DNA from 2 places in the Sphaerisporangium rhizosphaerae genome. Region 1 is predicted to be linked to the other one. Evidence: riboswitches for the same ligand, from Rfam matches in the RefSeq annotation. Region 1 holds a riboswitch; the other holds the start of a gene.
The links. A riboswitch is a leader RNA that binds a small molecule or an ion and turns the genes downstream of it on or off. The one in region 1 is predicted to bind S-adenosylmethionine.
Positions count from the first base shown of each region.

Region 2: another riboswitch for S-adenosylmethionine. It lies ahead of thrC (threonine synthase); the one in region 1 lies ahead of ACFQSB_RS17560 (aminotransferase class V-fold PLP-dependent enzyme).

Region 1 covers NZ_JBHTCG010000010.1:170,156-174,862, forward strand. The annotation lists gene ACFQSB_RS17555 (NADH-quinone oxidoreductase subunit D) at 1-1,033, opposite strand, end outside; gene ACFQSB_RS17560 (aminotransferase class V-fold PLP-dependent enzyme) at 1,052-2,332, opposite strand; SAM riboswitch class IV at 2,565-2,680, opposite strand; gene ACFQSB_RS17565 (TerC family protein) at 2,845-3,636, shown strand; gene ACFQSB_RS17570 (cytochrome P450) at 3,740-4,707, shown strand, end outside.
Region 2 covers NZ_JBHTCG010000056.1:24,188-28,894, forward strand. The annotation lists gene groL (chaperonin GroEL) at 1-95, opposite strand, end outside; gene ACFQSB_RS38965 (cold-shock protein) at 491-691, opposite strand; gene ACFQSB_RS38970 (MoaD/ThiS family protein) at 1,085-1,360, opposite strand; gene thrC (threonine synthase) at 1,374-2,666, opposite strand; SAM riboswitch class I at 2,681-2,847, opposite strand; gene ACFQSB_RS38980 (RNA polymerase sigma factor) at 3,054-3,620, opposite strand; gene ACFQSB_RS38985 (alpha,alpha-trehalose-phosphate synthase (UDP-forming)) at 3,786-4,707, shown strand, end outside.

The DNA.
Region 1 (4,707 bases):
AGCCGTTGAGGCCGAGGGGGTTCTCGGTCCAGGCGTAGGTGTGCCCCTCGGGCACCTTGAGCACCTTGGGCAGCCGCTGGTTGACCGGGCCCGGCGGCAGCGAGCGCAGCCGCTCCACACAGGCGTCGGCCAGGTCGAGCGAGGCCTTCACCTGGTCGAGCAGCACCTCGAACCGGGCGTGGCAGTCGCCGGCCGTGCGGGTGACGACCTTGACCGGCAGCTCGCCGTAGGCCAGGTACGGCTCGTCGCGGCGCAGGTCGAGGTCGACGCCCGACGCGCGCGCGATCGGGCCGCTGACGCCGTACTGCATGATCGTCTCGCGGTCGAGCACCCCGACGCCGCGCGTGCGCGCGATGAAGATCTCGTTGCCGTGGATGAGGCGCTCGATGTCGGGCAGCCGCCCGCGCACCTCGGCGACCGCCCGCCTCACGCGGTCCAGCCAGCCGTACGGCAGATCCTCCTTCAGGCCGCCGACCCGGTTGAACATGTAGTGCATGCGCCCGCCGGAGATCTCCTCCATGACCGCCTGCAACGTCTCGCGCTCGCGGAAGGCGTAGAACACCGGCGTGATCGCGCCGAGCTCCAGCGGATAGGAGCCGAGGAACATCAGGTGGTTGAGCACGCGGTTCAGCTCGGCGAGCAGCGTGCGGGCCCACACCGCCCGCACCGGGACCTCCATGCCCAGCATGCGCTCGACCGCGAGCACCACGCCGAGCTCGTTGGCGAACGCCGAGAGCCAGTCGTGCCGGTTGGCCAGCACGATGATCTGCCGGTAGTCGCGCACCTCGAAGAGCTTCTCGGCGCCCCGGTGCATGTATCCGATGATCGGCTCGGCGGAGGCGATGCGCTCGCCGTCCACGGTCAGCCGCAGGCGCAGGACGCCGTGGGTCGAGGGGTGCTGGGGCCCGATGTTGAGGATCATGTCCTCGGTGGCGAGCTCCTTGGCGCCGGTCCCGACCGCGACGACCCGCTCGACGCCCGTGGCGGCGCCGCCGGCTCCGGGACCTCCGCGGGTTCCGCGAGGTTCGGTCATGAACCCCATGCTGTCACGTCAGCGGCGGGAGACAAGATCTGAGAGGGCGGCGACCAGGCGGAGCACGTGCTCCTCGGTCGTGCCGATGCCGATGGACGCCCGGACGGCGCCGGTGGTGCCGTCCGCGCAGTCACCGTCGGCGGAGCGGCCCACGGCGTCCAGCAGGTGCCGGACGAAGGGGTGGGCGCAGAACTTCCCGTCGCGCACGCCGATGCCGTACTCGGCGGACAACGCCTCGGCGACCTCGCGCGCCGTCCAGCCGTCCACGACGAAGGAGACGATGCCGACGCGCGGGTGGCCGGGCCCCCACAGCGACAGCTCGTGGACGCCGTCGATGGCGGCGATGCCGTCGCGCAGCAGCGTGAGAAGGCGTTCCTCCTGCTTGACCAGGGGCGTCCAGCCGGTGGCCGACAGCGCGTCGCAGGCGGCGGCCAGCGCGATGGCGCCCAGGACGTTCGGCGTGCCGGCCTCGTGCCGCTGCTCGGGGTCGGCGCTCCACTCGGTGGACAGCGGCGCGCCCTGGCCCGCGCCTCCGGTGACGGCCTTGGAGGCGCCGCCGCCCCGCAGGTACGGTTCGGCCTCGGCGAGCCAGTCGGCCCGTCCCACCAGGGCGCCGGCGCCGAAGGGCGCGTACAGCTTGTGCCCGGAGAAGCTCACGTAGTCAAGGTCGAGCGCGGTCAGGTTGAGCCGGCGGTGCGGGACGAGCTGGGCGGCGTCCACCAGGATGCGCGCGCCGTGCCGGTGGGCGATGTGCGCGAGCGCCGCGATCGGCCACAGCTCGCCGGTGACGTTGGAGGCCGCGGTGACCACCAGCAGCGCGGGCCCGTCGATGGCCGCGAGGGCCTCGTCGGCCGCGCGCACCGCCTCGCCGGCGAAGGCGGGCGGCGCGAGCCGCACGGCGTCGGGCCAGGGGAGCAGCGAGGCGTGGTGCTCGGTTTCGAAGACCACGACGGTGGTGCCGCCGGGCAGGCAGCGGGCCAGCAGGTTCGACGCGTCCGTGGTGTTGCGGGTGAACACCACGGCGTCCCCGGGGCGGGCGCCGACGAAGGCGCGCACCGTGTGGCGGGCCTGCTCGTAGCGGGCGGTGGTCAGCTGGGAGGCGTACCCGGCGCCCCGGTGCACGCTGGAGTAGGCCGGAAGCGCGGCGGCGACGGCGGCGCTCACCGGCGCCAGACACGGCGCGCTGGCCGCGTAGTCCAGGTTGGCGTACGGCAGCAGGCGCCCGCCCTTGACCGGCACCTCCAGGTCGGCGCCGAGCACGGCGGGCGCGTCCGGACGCGCGCTCGCCCCGGGGACCAGGGATGACGTGCCGGGGACCGGCGAAAAGGCACCGGCGGCCGGCGAGAAAGTACCGGCGGCCGACGAGAAAGTACCGGAGGTCGGCGAGAAAGTACCGGAGGGCAGCGGGGAGGTGCCGGGGGGCGGCGGGGTGGTGCCGTGAACGGCGGGGGAGGAGCTCTGCAGGATGGTGAGAGCGGTCAACGCCGGCCTCCTAAGGTCATGGGACCCGGTCACGGCGTTGGTGTGACGGAGCCCGCGCTTGCCCGGCACACCTCGTGCCGGACCTGGTCCTCACCCGGGGCACCCCGCCGCGAGCGCGAGGGTTGCCGGCCAGCGAGCCGGGGCTTGACGCTGGCACTCATGACCTACCGGGACTATAACCCGGCTCCCCCGCCTGTCCGCAACCTCATGAGGCAGGGGTGACACGTTTCACGAATCGCGAACTTTGACCGTCCCTCGCGCGTTGACAGGGGACGGGCTCCCCGGGACGGGGGCCGTGACGTGACCGACGCCCGGCCCGAGGAGGCGCGATGGACTGGCTGCTCAATCCGGAGATATGGATCGGGTTCCTGACCCTCGTCGCCCTGGAGATCGTCCTGGGCATCGACAACATCATCTTCATCTCCATCCTGGCGGGGAAGCTGCCGCCGGAGCGCCGTGACCTGGCCCGCAAGGTCGGCCTGGGGCTGGCGATGGTGAGCCGGCTGGCGCTGCTGCTCGCGCTGTCGTGGGTCGTGCGGCTGACCGAGCCGCTGTTCGCGGTGTTCGGGCACGACATATCCGGGCGCGATCTGATCCTGATCCTGGGCGGGCTGTTCCTGCTCGGCAAGAGCGCCTTCGAGATCGGCGACAGCCTGGAGGGCGCCTCGGGCCACTCCGGCGGCCGGGTGGCGGCCTCGTTCACCTCGGTGATCATCCAGATCATGCTGCTGGACGTGGTCTTCTCGCTGGACTCGGTGATCACGGCCGTGGGCATGGTCGACGAGATCGGCGTCATGGTCGCCGCGGTGGTCGTGTCGGTGGTGATCATGCTGTTCGCGTCCGGCACGATCAGCGCGTTCGTGGAGAAGTACCCGAGCATCAAGATGCTGGCGCTGTCGTTCCTGCTGCTCATCGGGGTCGTGCTGATCGCCGAGGGCTTCGATCAGCACATCTCCAAGGGCTACATCTACTTCGCGATGGCGTTCTCGCTGGTGGTCGAGCTGCTCAACATCCGTGCGCGCAAGAAGGCGGGCGCCCAGCGGCCGGTGGAGCTGCACGAGCGCTACGGGGAGACCGGCGCGCCCGACGCCGCCCCGGCGCCGCCCGCCGAAGCCCGCTGACCCCGGCGGCGCTCCGTGCGGCTCGAGGGCTGTTCCGCGCGGTGCGCCGGCCACTCCCTTGGCCGGTGGCGATGCTCATCCCTGGATGGGCAGGTGAGACGTGGTGGGATATCCCGATTACCATGACGTCGTGCGCTTCGACCCGTGGAATCCGGCCTTCGTCGCCCATCCCTACGACGCCTACGGGGAGCTCCGCGACAGCCGGCCGGTCAGCTTCTTCGAGCCGACCGGCCAGTGGCTCGTGGCCCGGCACCAGGACGTCAACGCGGCGCTGCGCGACCGCAGGCTCGGCCGTTCGTACCTGCACGTCGCCTCGCACGAGGAGTTCGGCAGGCGGCCGGAGCCGGACTTCCAGGAGCCGTTCTGGCGGGTGACCCGCGGCGGGATGCTGGACGTCGAGCCGCCGGTGCACACCCGGCTGCGCCGGCTGGTCTCCAAGGCGTTCACGCCGCGCATGGTCGAGGAGCTGCGCCCGAGGGTGCGCCGCGTCGCCGGGGAGCTGGTGGACGGCTTCGTCGAGCGCGGGGGCGGCGACCTGATCGCCGAGGTGGCCGAGCCGCTGCCGGTGACGGTGATCGCCGAGATGCTCGGCGTCCCCGAGGCCGACCGGCACCTGCTGCGCCCGTGGTCGGCCGGCATGTGCGGCATGTACGAGCTCGCGCCGTCGGTCGAGGCGCAGCACACGGCGGTGCGCGCGGCGTCGGAGTTCGCCGCCTATCTGCGCGCGCTGGCCGCCGAGCGCCGAGCCCGTCCGGGCGACGACCTGATCAGCGCGCTCGCGCAGGTGGTGGACGAGGGTGATCGGCTCACCGAGGACGAGCTCGTCGGCACGTGCGTCCTGCTGCTCAACGCGGGGCACGAGGCCACCGTGAACGTCACGGGAAACGGCTGGTGGGCGCTGCTGCGCAATCCCGGCGAGCTGGAGCGGCTGCGGGACGATCTCTCGCTGCTGCCCACCGCGATCGAGGAGCTGATGCGCTACGACACCCCGCTGCAGCTGTTCGAGCGCTGGGTGCTGGAGGACGTCACCATCGGCGGGGTGGACATCCCGAAGGGCGTCGAGGTGGCCCT
Region 2 (4,707 bases), on a different contig from region 1:
CCCAAGGTCACCTTGACGGCATCGGCGAGCTGGTTCATACCGCGCTCGAGACCGCGCCGGGCGTCCTCGTTAAACGCGATCATCTTGGCTGCCATACGGCTAGACCTCCCAGATACAGGGTGGCTTGCAGCGGATCGAGCCGACGCCCGCGACGGCATGAAACCCGCGCCTCCACGGCACCTGTCGCCGTGGATCGCCAGGCCCCATCGCCTCGATCCAGGTTTGTCACTCTCGACAGGAGAGTGCCAACGAACTGTTTAGCACTCTACCCGGTCGAGTGCAAGCGACAACCCCTATGACCTGGGCGGCACAAGGATTTCTCCGACCGTATGCCGAATATTGGGCCCGCCCCCACAGGGTAGGCGGTACAGCCCCGCAGGCTGACATGAAGGAAGGCCCGGCCCGTCTTGGTGCATGACAGACCGAACCTTCCAGCTACTGACGGGGAGAGACTAGTGGATCTTCGTCTGGCCGGGCGACGCCGGCCACGTCACACAGTGCGAACGGACTCCGCCTGCGGGCCCTTCTGCCCCTGCGTGATCTCGAACTCCACCCGCTGACCCTGCTCTAGGGACCGGTATCCCTCGGACAGGATCGCTGAGTAGTGGACAAACACGTCCTTACCACCGTCTACCGCGATGAAGCCGTAGCCCTTGTCCGCGTTAAACCATTTGACGGTGCCCTGCGCCACTTTCCGACTCCTCTTGCTGGGCTCCGGACCCCGCCCACTCCTCCGCGAGGTCCGTGACCTTCGGAGCCGAGACGCATGCGAACTCCTCGGCTACGTCGATCGTTCTCGACCATACCTGTGGCAAGGGTTGAAGCAACAGAGTCAATCGGGAAACTACTACTTGACGTTCGCTCTCAGCGGCACTCGGCTATTTCCCGCTCGCGTTTAGTTAGTTGACAATTACACTAACGGAGGACCCGGTAATCACTTCTATTATGATAGTCGTCCCGCTACCGGGCCCCCCTTGCGGACATGGCGACGCCCATGCGTCCAGCTAGGACGCATGGGCGTGATGTGACCGATGGGGCCGGTGAGACTTGAGCACGCCTCACAAAGGCCAGAAGGGCGCGGAGGTCAGCCCCCGGCGACGGCGGGGATCACCGAGATGTTGGTTCCTTCGGGGGTTGCGGTGTCGAGACCGTCGACGAATCGGACGTCCTCTTCTCCGACATACACGTTGACAAAACGGCGGATCTTGCCCGTTTCGTCCAGAATACGGGCCCCGATTCCCGGGAAGTCGGCGTCGAGCTTCTGGAGCACCTCGCGCAGGGTCGCCCCGTCACTGCTCACCTCCGACGCGCCGTCGGTGTAGGTGCGAAGAATCGTCGGAATCCGCACAGAAACGCTCATTTATCAGGCCCTTTCAGGAGTGGTCGGCGACAGCCGTACGAAATGCGTCGAGCGAAGGACGGATGACCGCGGTGGGCCTCGCCTCGGCGGAGACCGCGTCGAGCGTCTTGAGGCCGTCCCCGGTGTTGAGCACCACCGTCTCGGCCTCGGGGTCGAGCAGGCCGTTGGAGACGAGTTTGCGCAGCACGCCGACGGTCACGCCGCCGGCGGTCTCGGCGAAGATGCCCTCGGTGCGCGCCAGCAGCCGGATGGCGTCCACCACCTCGGCGTCGGTGACGTCCTCCACCGCGCCGCCGCTACGACGGGCGATGTCGAGCACGTACGGGCCGTCGGCCGGGTTGCCGATGGCGAGCGACTTGGCGATGGTGTCGGGCTTGACGGGACGCACGATGTCGTGGCCCGCCTTGAAGGCCGCCGACACCGGCGAACAGCCCTCGGCCTGTGCGCCGAAGACCTTGTAGGGGCGGTCCTCGACCAGGCCGAGCTTGATCAACTCCCGGAACCCCTTGTCGATCTTGGTGAGCTGGGAGCCGGAGGCCACCGGGATGACGATCTGCTCGGGCAGGCGCCAGCCGAGCTGCTCGGCGATCTCGAAGGCCAGCGTCCTGGACCCCTCGGCGTAGTACGGCCGGAGGTTCACGTTGACGAAGCCCCACTTGTCGCCCAGCGGGTCGCCGATGAGCTCGGAGCAGAACCGGTTGACGTCGTCGTAGGTGCCCTCGATGCCCACCAGCCGGCCGCCGTACACCGAGGCCATGACGATCTTGGCCTCTTCGAGGTCGGACGGGATGAACACGCAGGCGTCCAGCCCCGCGCGCGCCGCCGCGGCCGTCACCGCGCCCGCGAGGTTGCCCGTGGAGGAGCACGACAAGGTGTGGAAGCCGAAGTTGCGCGCGGCCTCCAGCGCGATGGCGACGACCCGGTCCTTGAACGAGTGGGTCGGATTGCCGGAGTCGTCCTTGACATGCAGGCTGCGCAGGCCCAGTTCGCGAGCCAGATTGTCGGCCTTGACCAGCTTGGTCCAGCCGGGGGCCAGGTTGGGCCGGGAGGCGACGTCGGCGGGCACCGGCAGCAGCCCGCGGTAGCGCCAGATGTTGCTCGGACCCGAGGCGATCTGCTCACGGGTCACCGCCGTCCCGGTCTCGCCGGGAGAGCTCCAGGTGTAGGCCACTTCGAGTGGCCCGAAACACTCGGCACAGGCGAAGATCGGTCCCAGGTCGAACCTGGTGCCGCATTCGCGGCACGAAAGAGCGACGGCGGGGCCGAAGTCGAGCGTGGTCGTTGTCTCAGCTGTTGCGAGCGCCATGAAGCGAGGCCTTTCCCTCATCTTCGCCCGGACCACCTTGGTCACAGGCCGGAATTGGCACCTGTCCCGGCCGGTCTCACTGGTCTTTGAGTGCCGCGTCGTTCGGCAGACGCGGATGACCACAGCCGGGAGGGTTGCCGGGGCTTCGCAGGGCCGGTCCCTCCACCCCTCTGGATGAGCAATATGAAGTTGTGATCCCGCTTGTATCACAAGCAGGCCTTAAGAACTGTACCTCGCCCACCGGCGCGGACGGCCGTCCGTCTCATTCTCCGAGACGTGAGAGCACGATAGGAGAAACCGAAGCCGCAGGTGAGCACGTTGCGAGAAGCGTCGCGAGAAGCTCCGTCCCGGAACAGAGCAGGCGGGAAGGGAGCGCGTTGCGGCCCGCTAGGCGAAGGGCCGGCCGTAGGCGTCGCCGAGCGCCGCCTGGACGTACTTGCGCGCCTGGTGGATGCGCGACTTGGCCGTGCCCAGCGGGATGCCGAGCTGCTCGGCGACCTCGTTGTAGTCGAGCTGGCAGATGTCGCGCAGCACCAGGGCCTGGGCCAGCTCGGGCTTGTCGGCCTCCAGGGACTCCATCGCGTCGAGCAGGTCGAGCCGCGACCCGGCGATGACGCTGACCCTGCGCGGGTCGGCCCGCAGCTCGGGCAGTTCATCGGCCGTCTGCTCGGCCGCACGGCGCTTGAGGGTGCGGTAGGTCGTGCGGGCGCAGTTGGTCGTCACGATGTGCAGCCAGGTGGAGAAGCGGGCCCGCCCCTCGAACCGCCCGATGTTGCGCGCCACGGCCAGCAGGGTGTCCTGGCAGGCCTCCTCGGCGTCCTGGTGGTACGGCAGCAGCCGCGAGCAGTGGCGCAGCACGTCGGCCTCGATGCGGCGCAGGAGCTCGCCCAGCGAACGGTGGTCGCCCGCGGCGGCCGCGCGGGCCAGATCCTCGGTCGTCTCGTCAAGCGCCATGCCCCGAGCTCCTCTCGACCGCCTGCGGCCAGCCCTGACCTGACCGCCAACCCATCTTATTGGGAGCGTTAAATTCAATTAATCTGCGGCCAGGTGCGCGTCACAGCGGAGATGAACCGGCGAGGGACGACCGCCGCAGGGCGGACGAGGAGTGGTGATGGGCGGATGAACACAGTTCTGCTGGCCTCCAACAGGGGGCCCGTGTCGTTCACGCTCGCCGATGACGGCACGCTGACGATGCGCCGCGGTGGGGGCGGCATGGTCTCCGGCCTGTCCGAGGTGGCCAAGGACGCCGAGGTGCTGTGGGTGTGCGCCGCGCTGTCCGACGGCGACCGCAGCGCCGTGCGGCTGGCGTCGGGCGGGCGCCTGGACCAGGCCGGCTACGACACCGGCCCGGTGCGCATGCTGGACATACCGCCCGCGACGTTCCACCGGGCCTACAACGCGGTGGCCAACTCCACGTTGTGGTTCGTCAACCACCTGCTGTACGACACGCCCAACTCGCCGCAGTTCGACATGCGCTTCCGCCGGGAGTGGGAGTCCTACCAGGACTACAACGCCGCGTTCGCGCTGGCGCTGGCCGAGGAGGCCGCGCACGGCGCCCGCGCGATGATCCAGGACTACCACCTGACGCTCGCTCCGGCGATGCTGCGGGTGGAGCGCCCCGACCTGCGCATCTCCCACTTCTCGCACACCCCGTGGGCGCCGCCGGAGTACTTCTCGCTGCTGCCCGACGACATCGCGGCCGAGCTGCTGACCGGCATCCTCGGCGCCGACCAGGCCGGCTTCCTGACCGCGCGCTGGGCGTCGGCGTTCATGGACTGCTGCGAGACCCTGCTCGGCGCCCAGGTCGACCGCGTCCAGCGCACGATCACCTACGAGGGACGCACGACCCGCATCGGCGTGCACCCTCTCGGGGTCGACGGTGACGCGCTGTGGGCGCGGGCCCTGGAGCCGGACGTCGAGTCGCACATGCTGGCCCTGCGCGAGCGGGTGGGCGACCGCAAGCTCATCGTGCGCATCGACCGCACCGAGCTGTCCAAGAACATCGTCCGGGGGCTGTCGGCCTACCGGCAGTTCCTCGCCG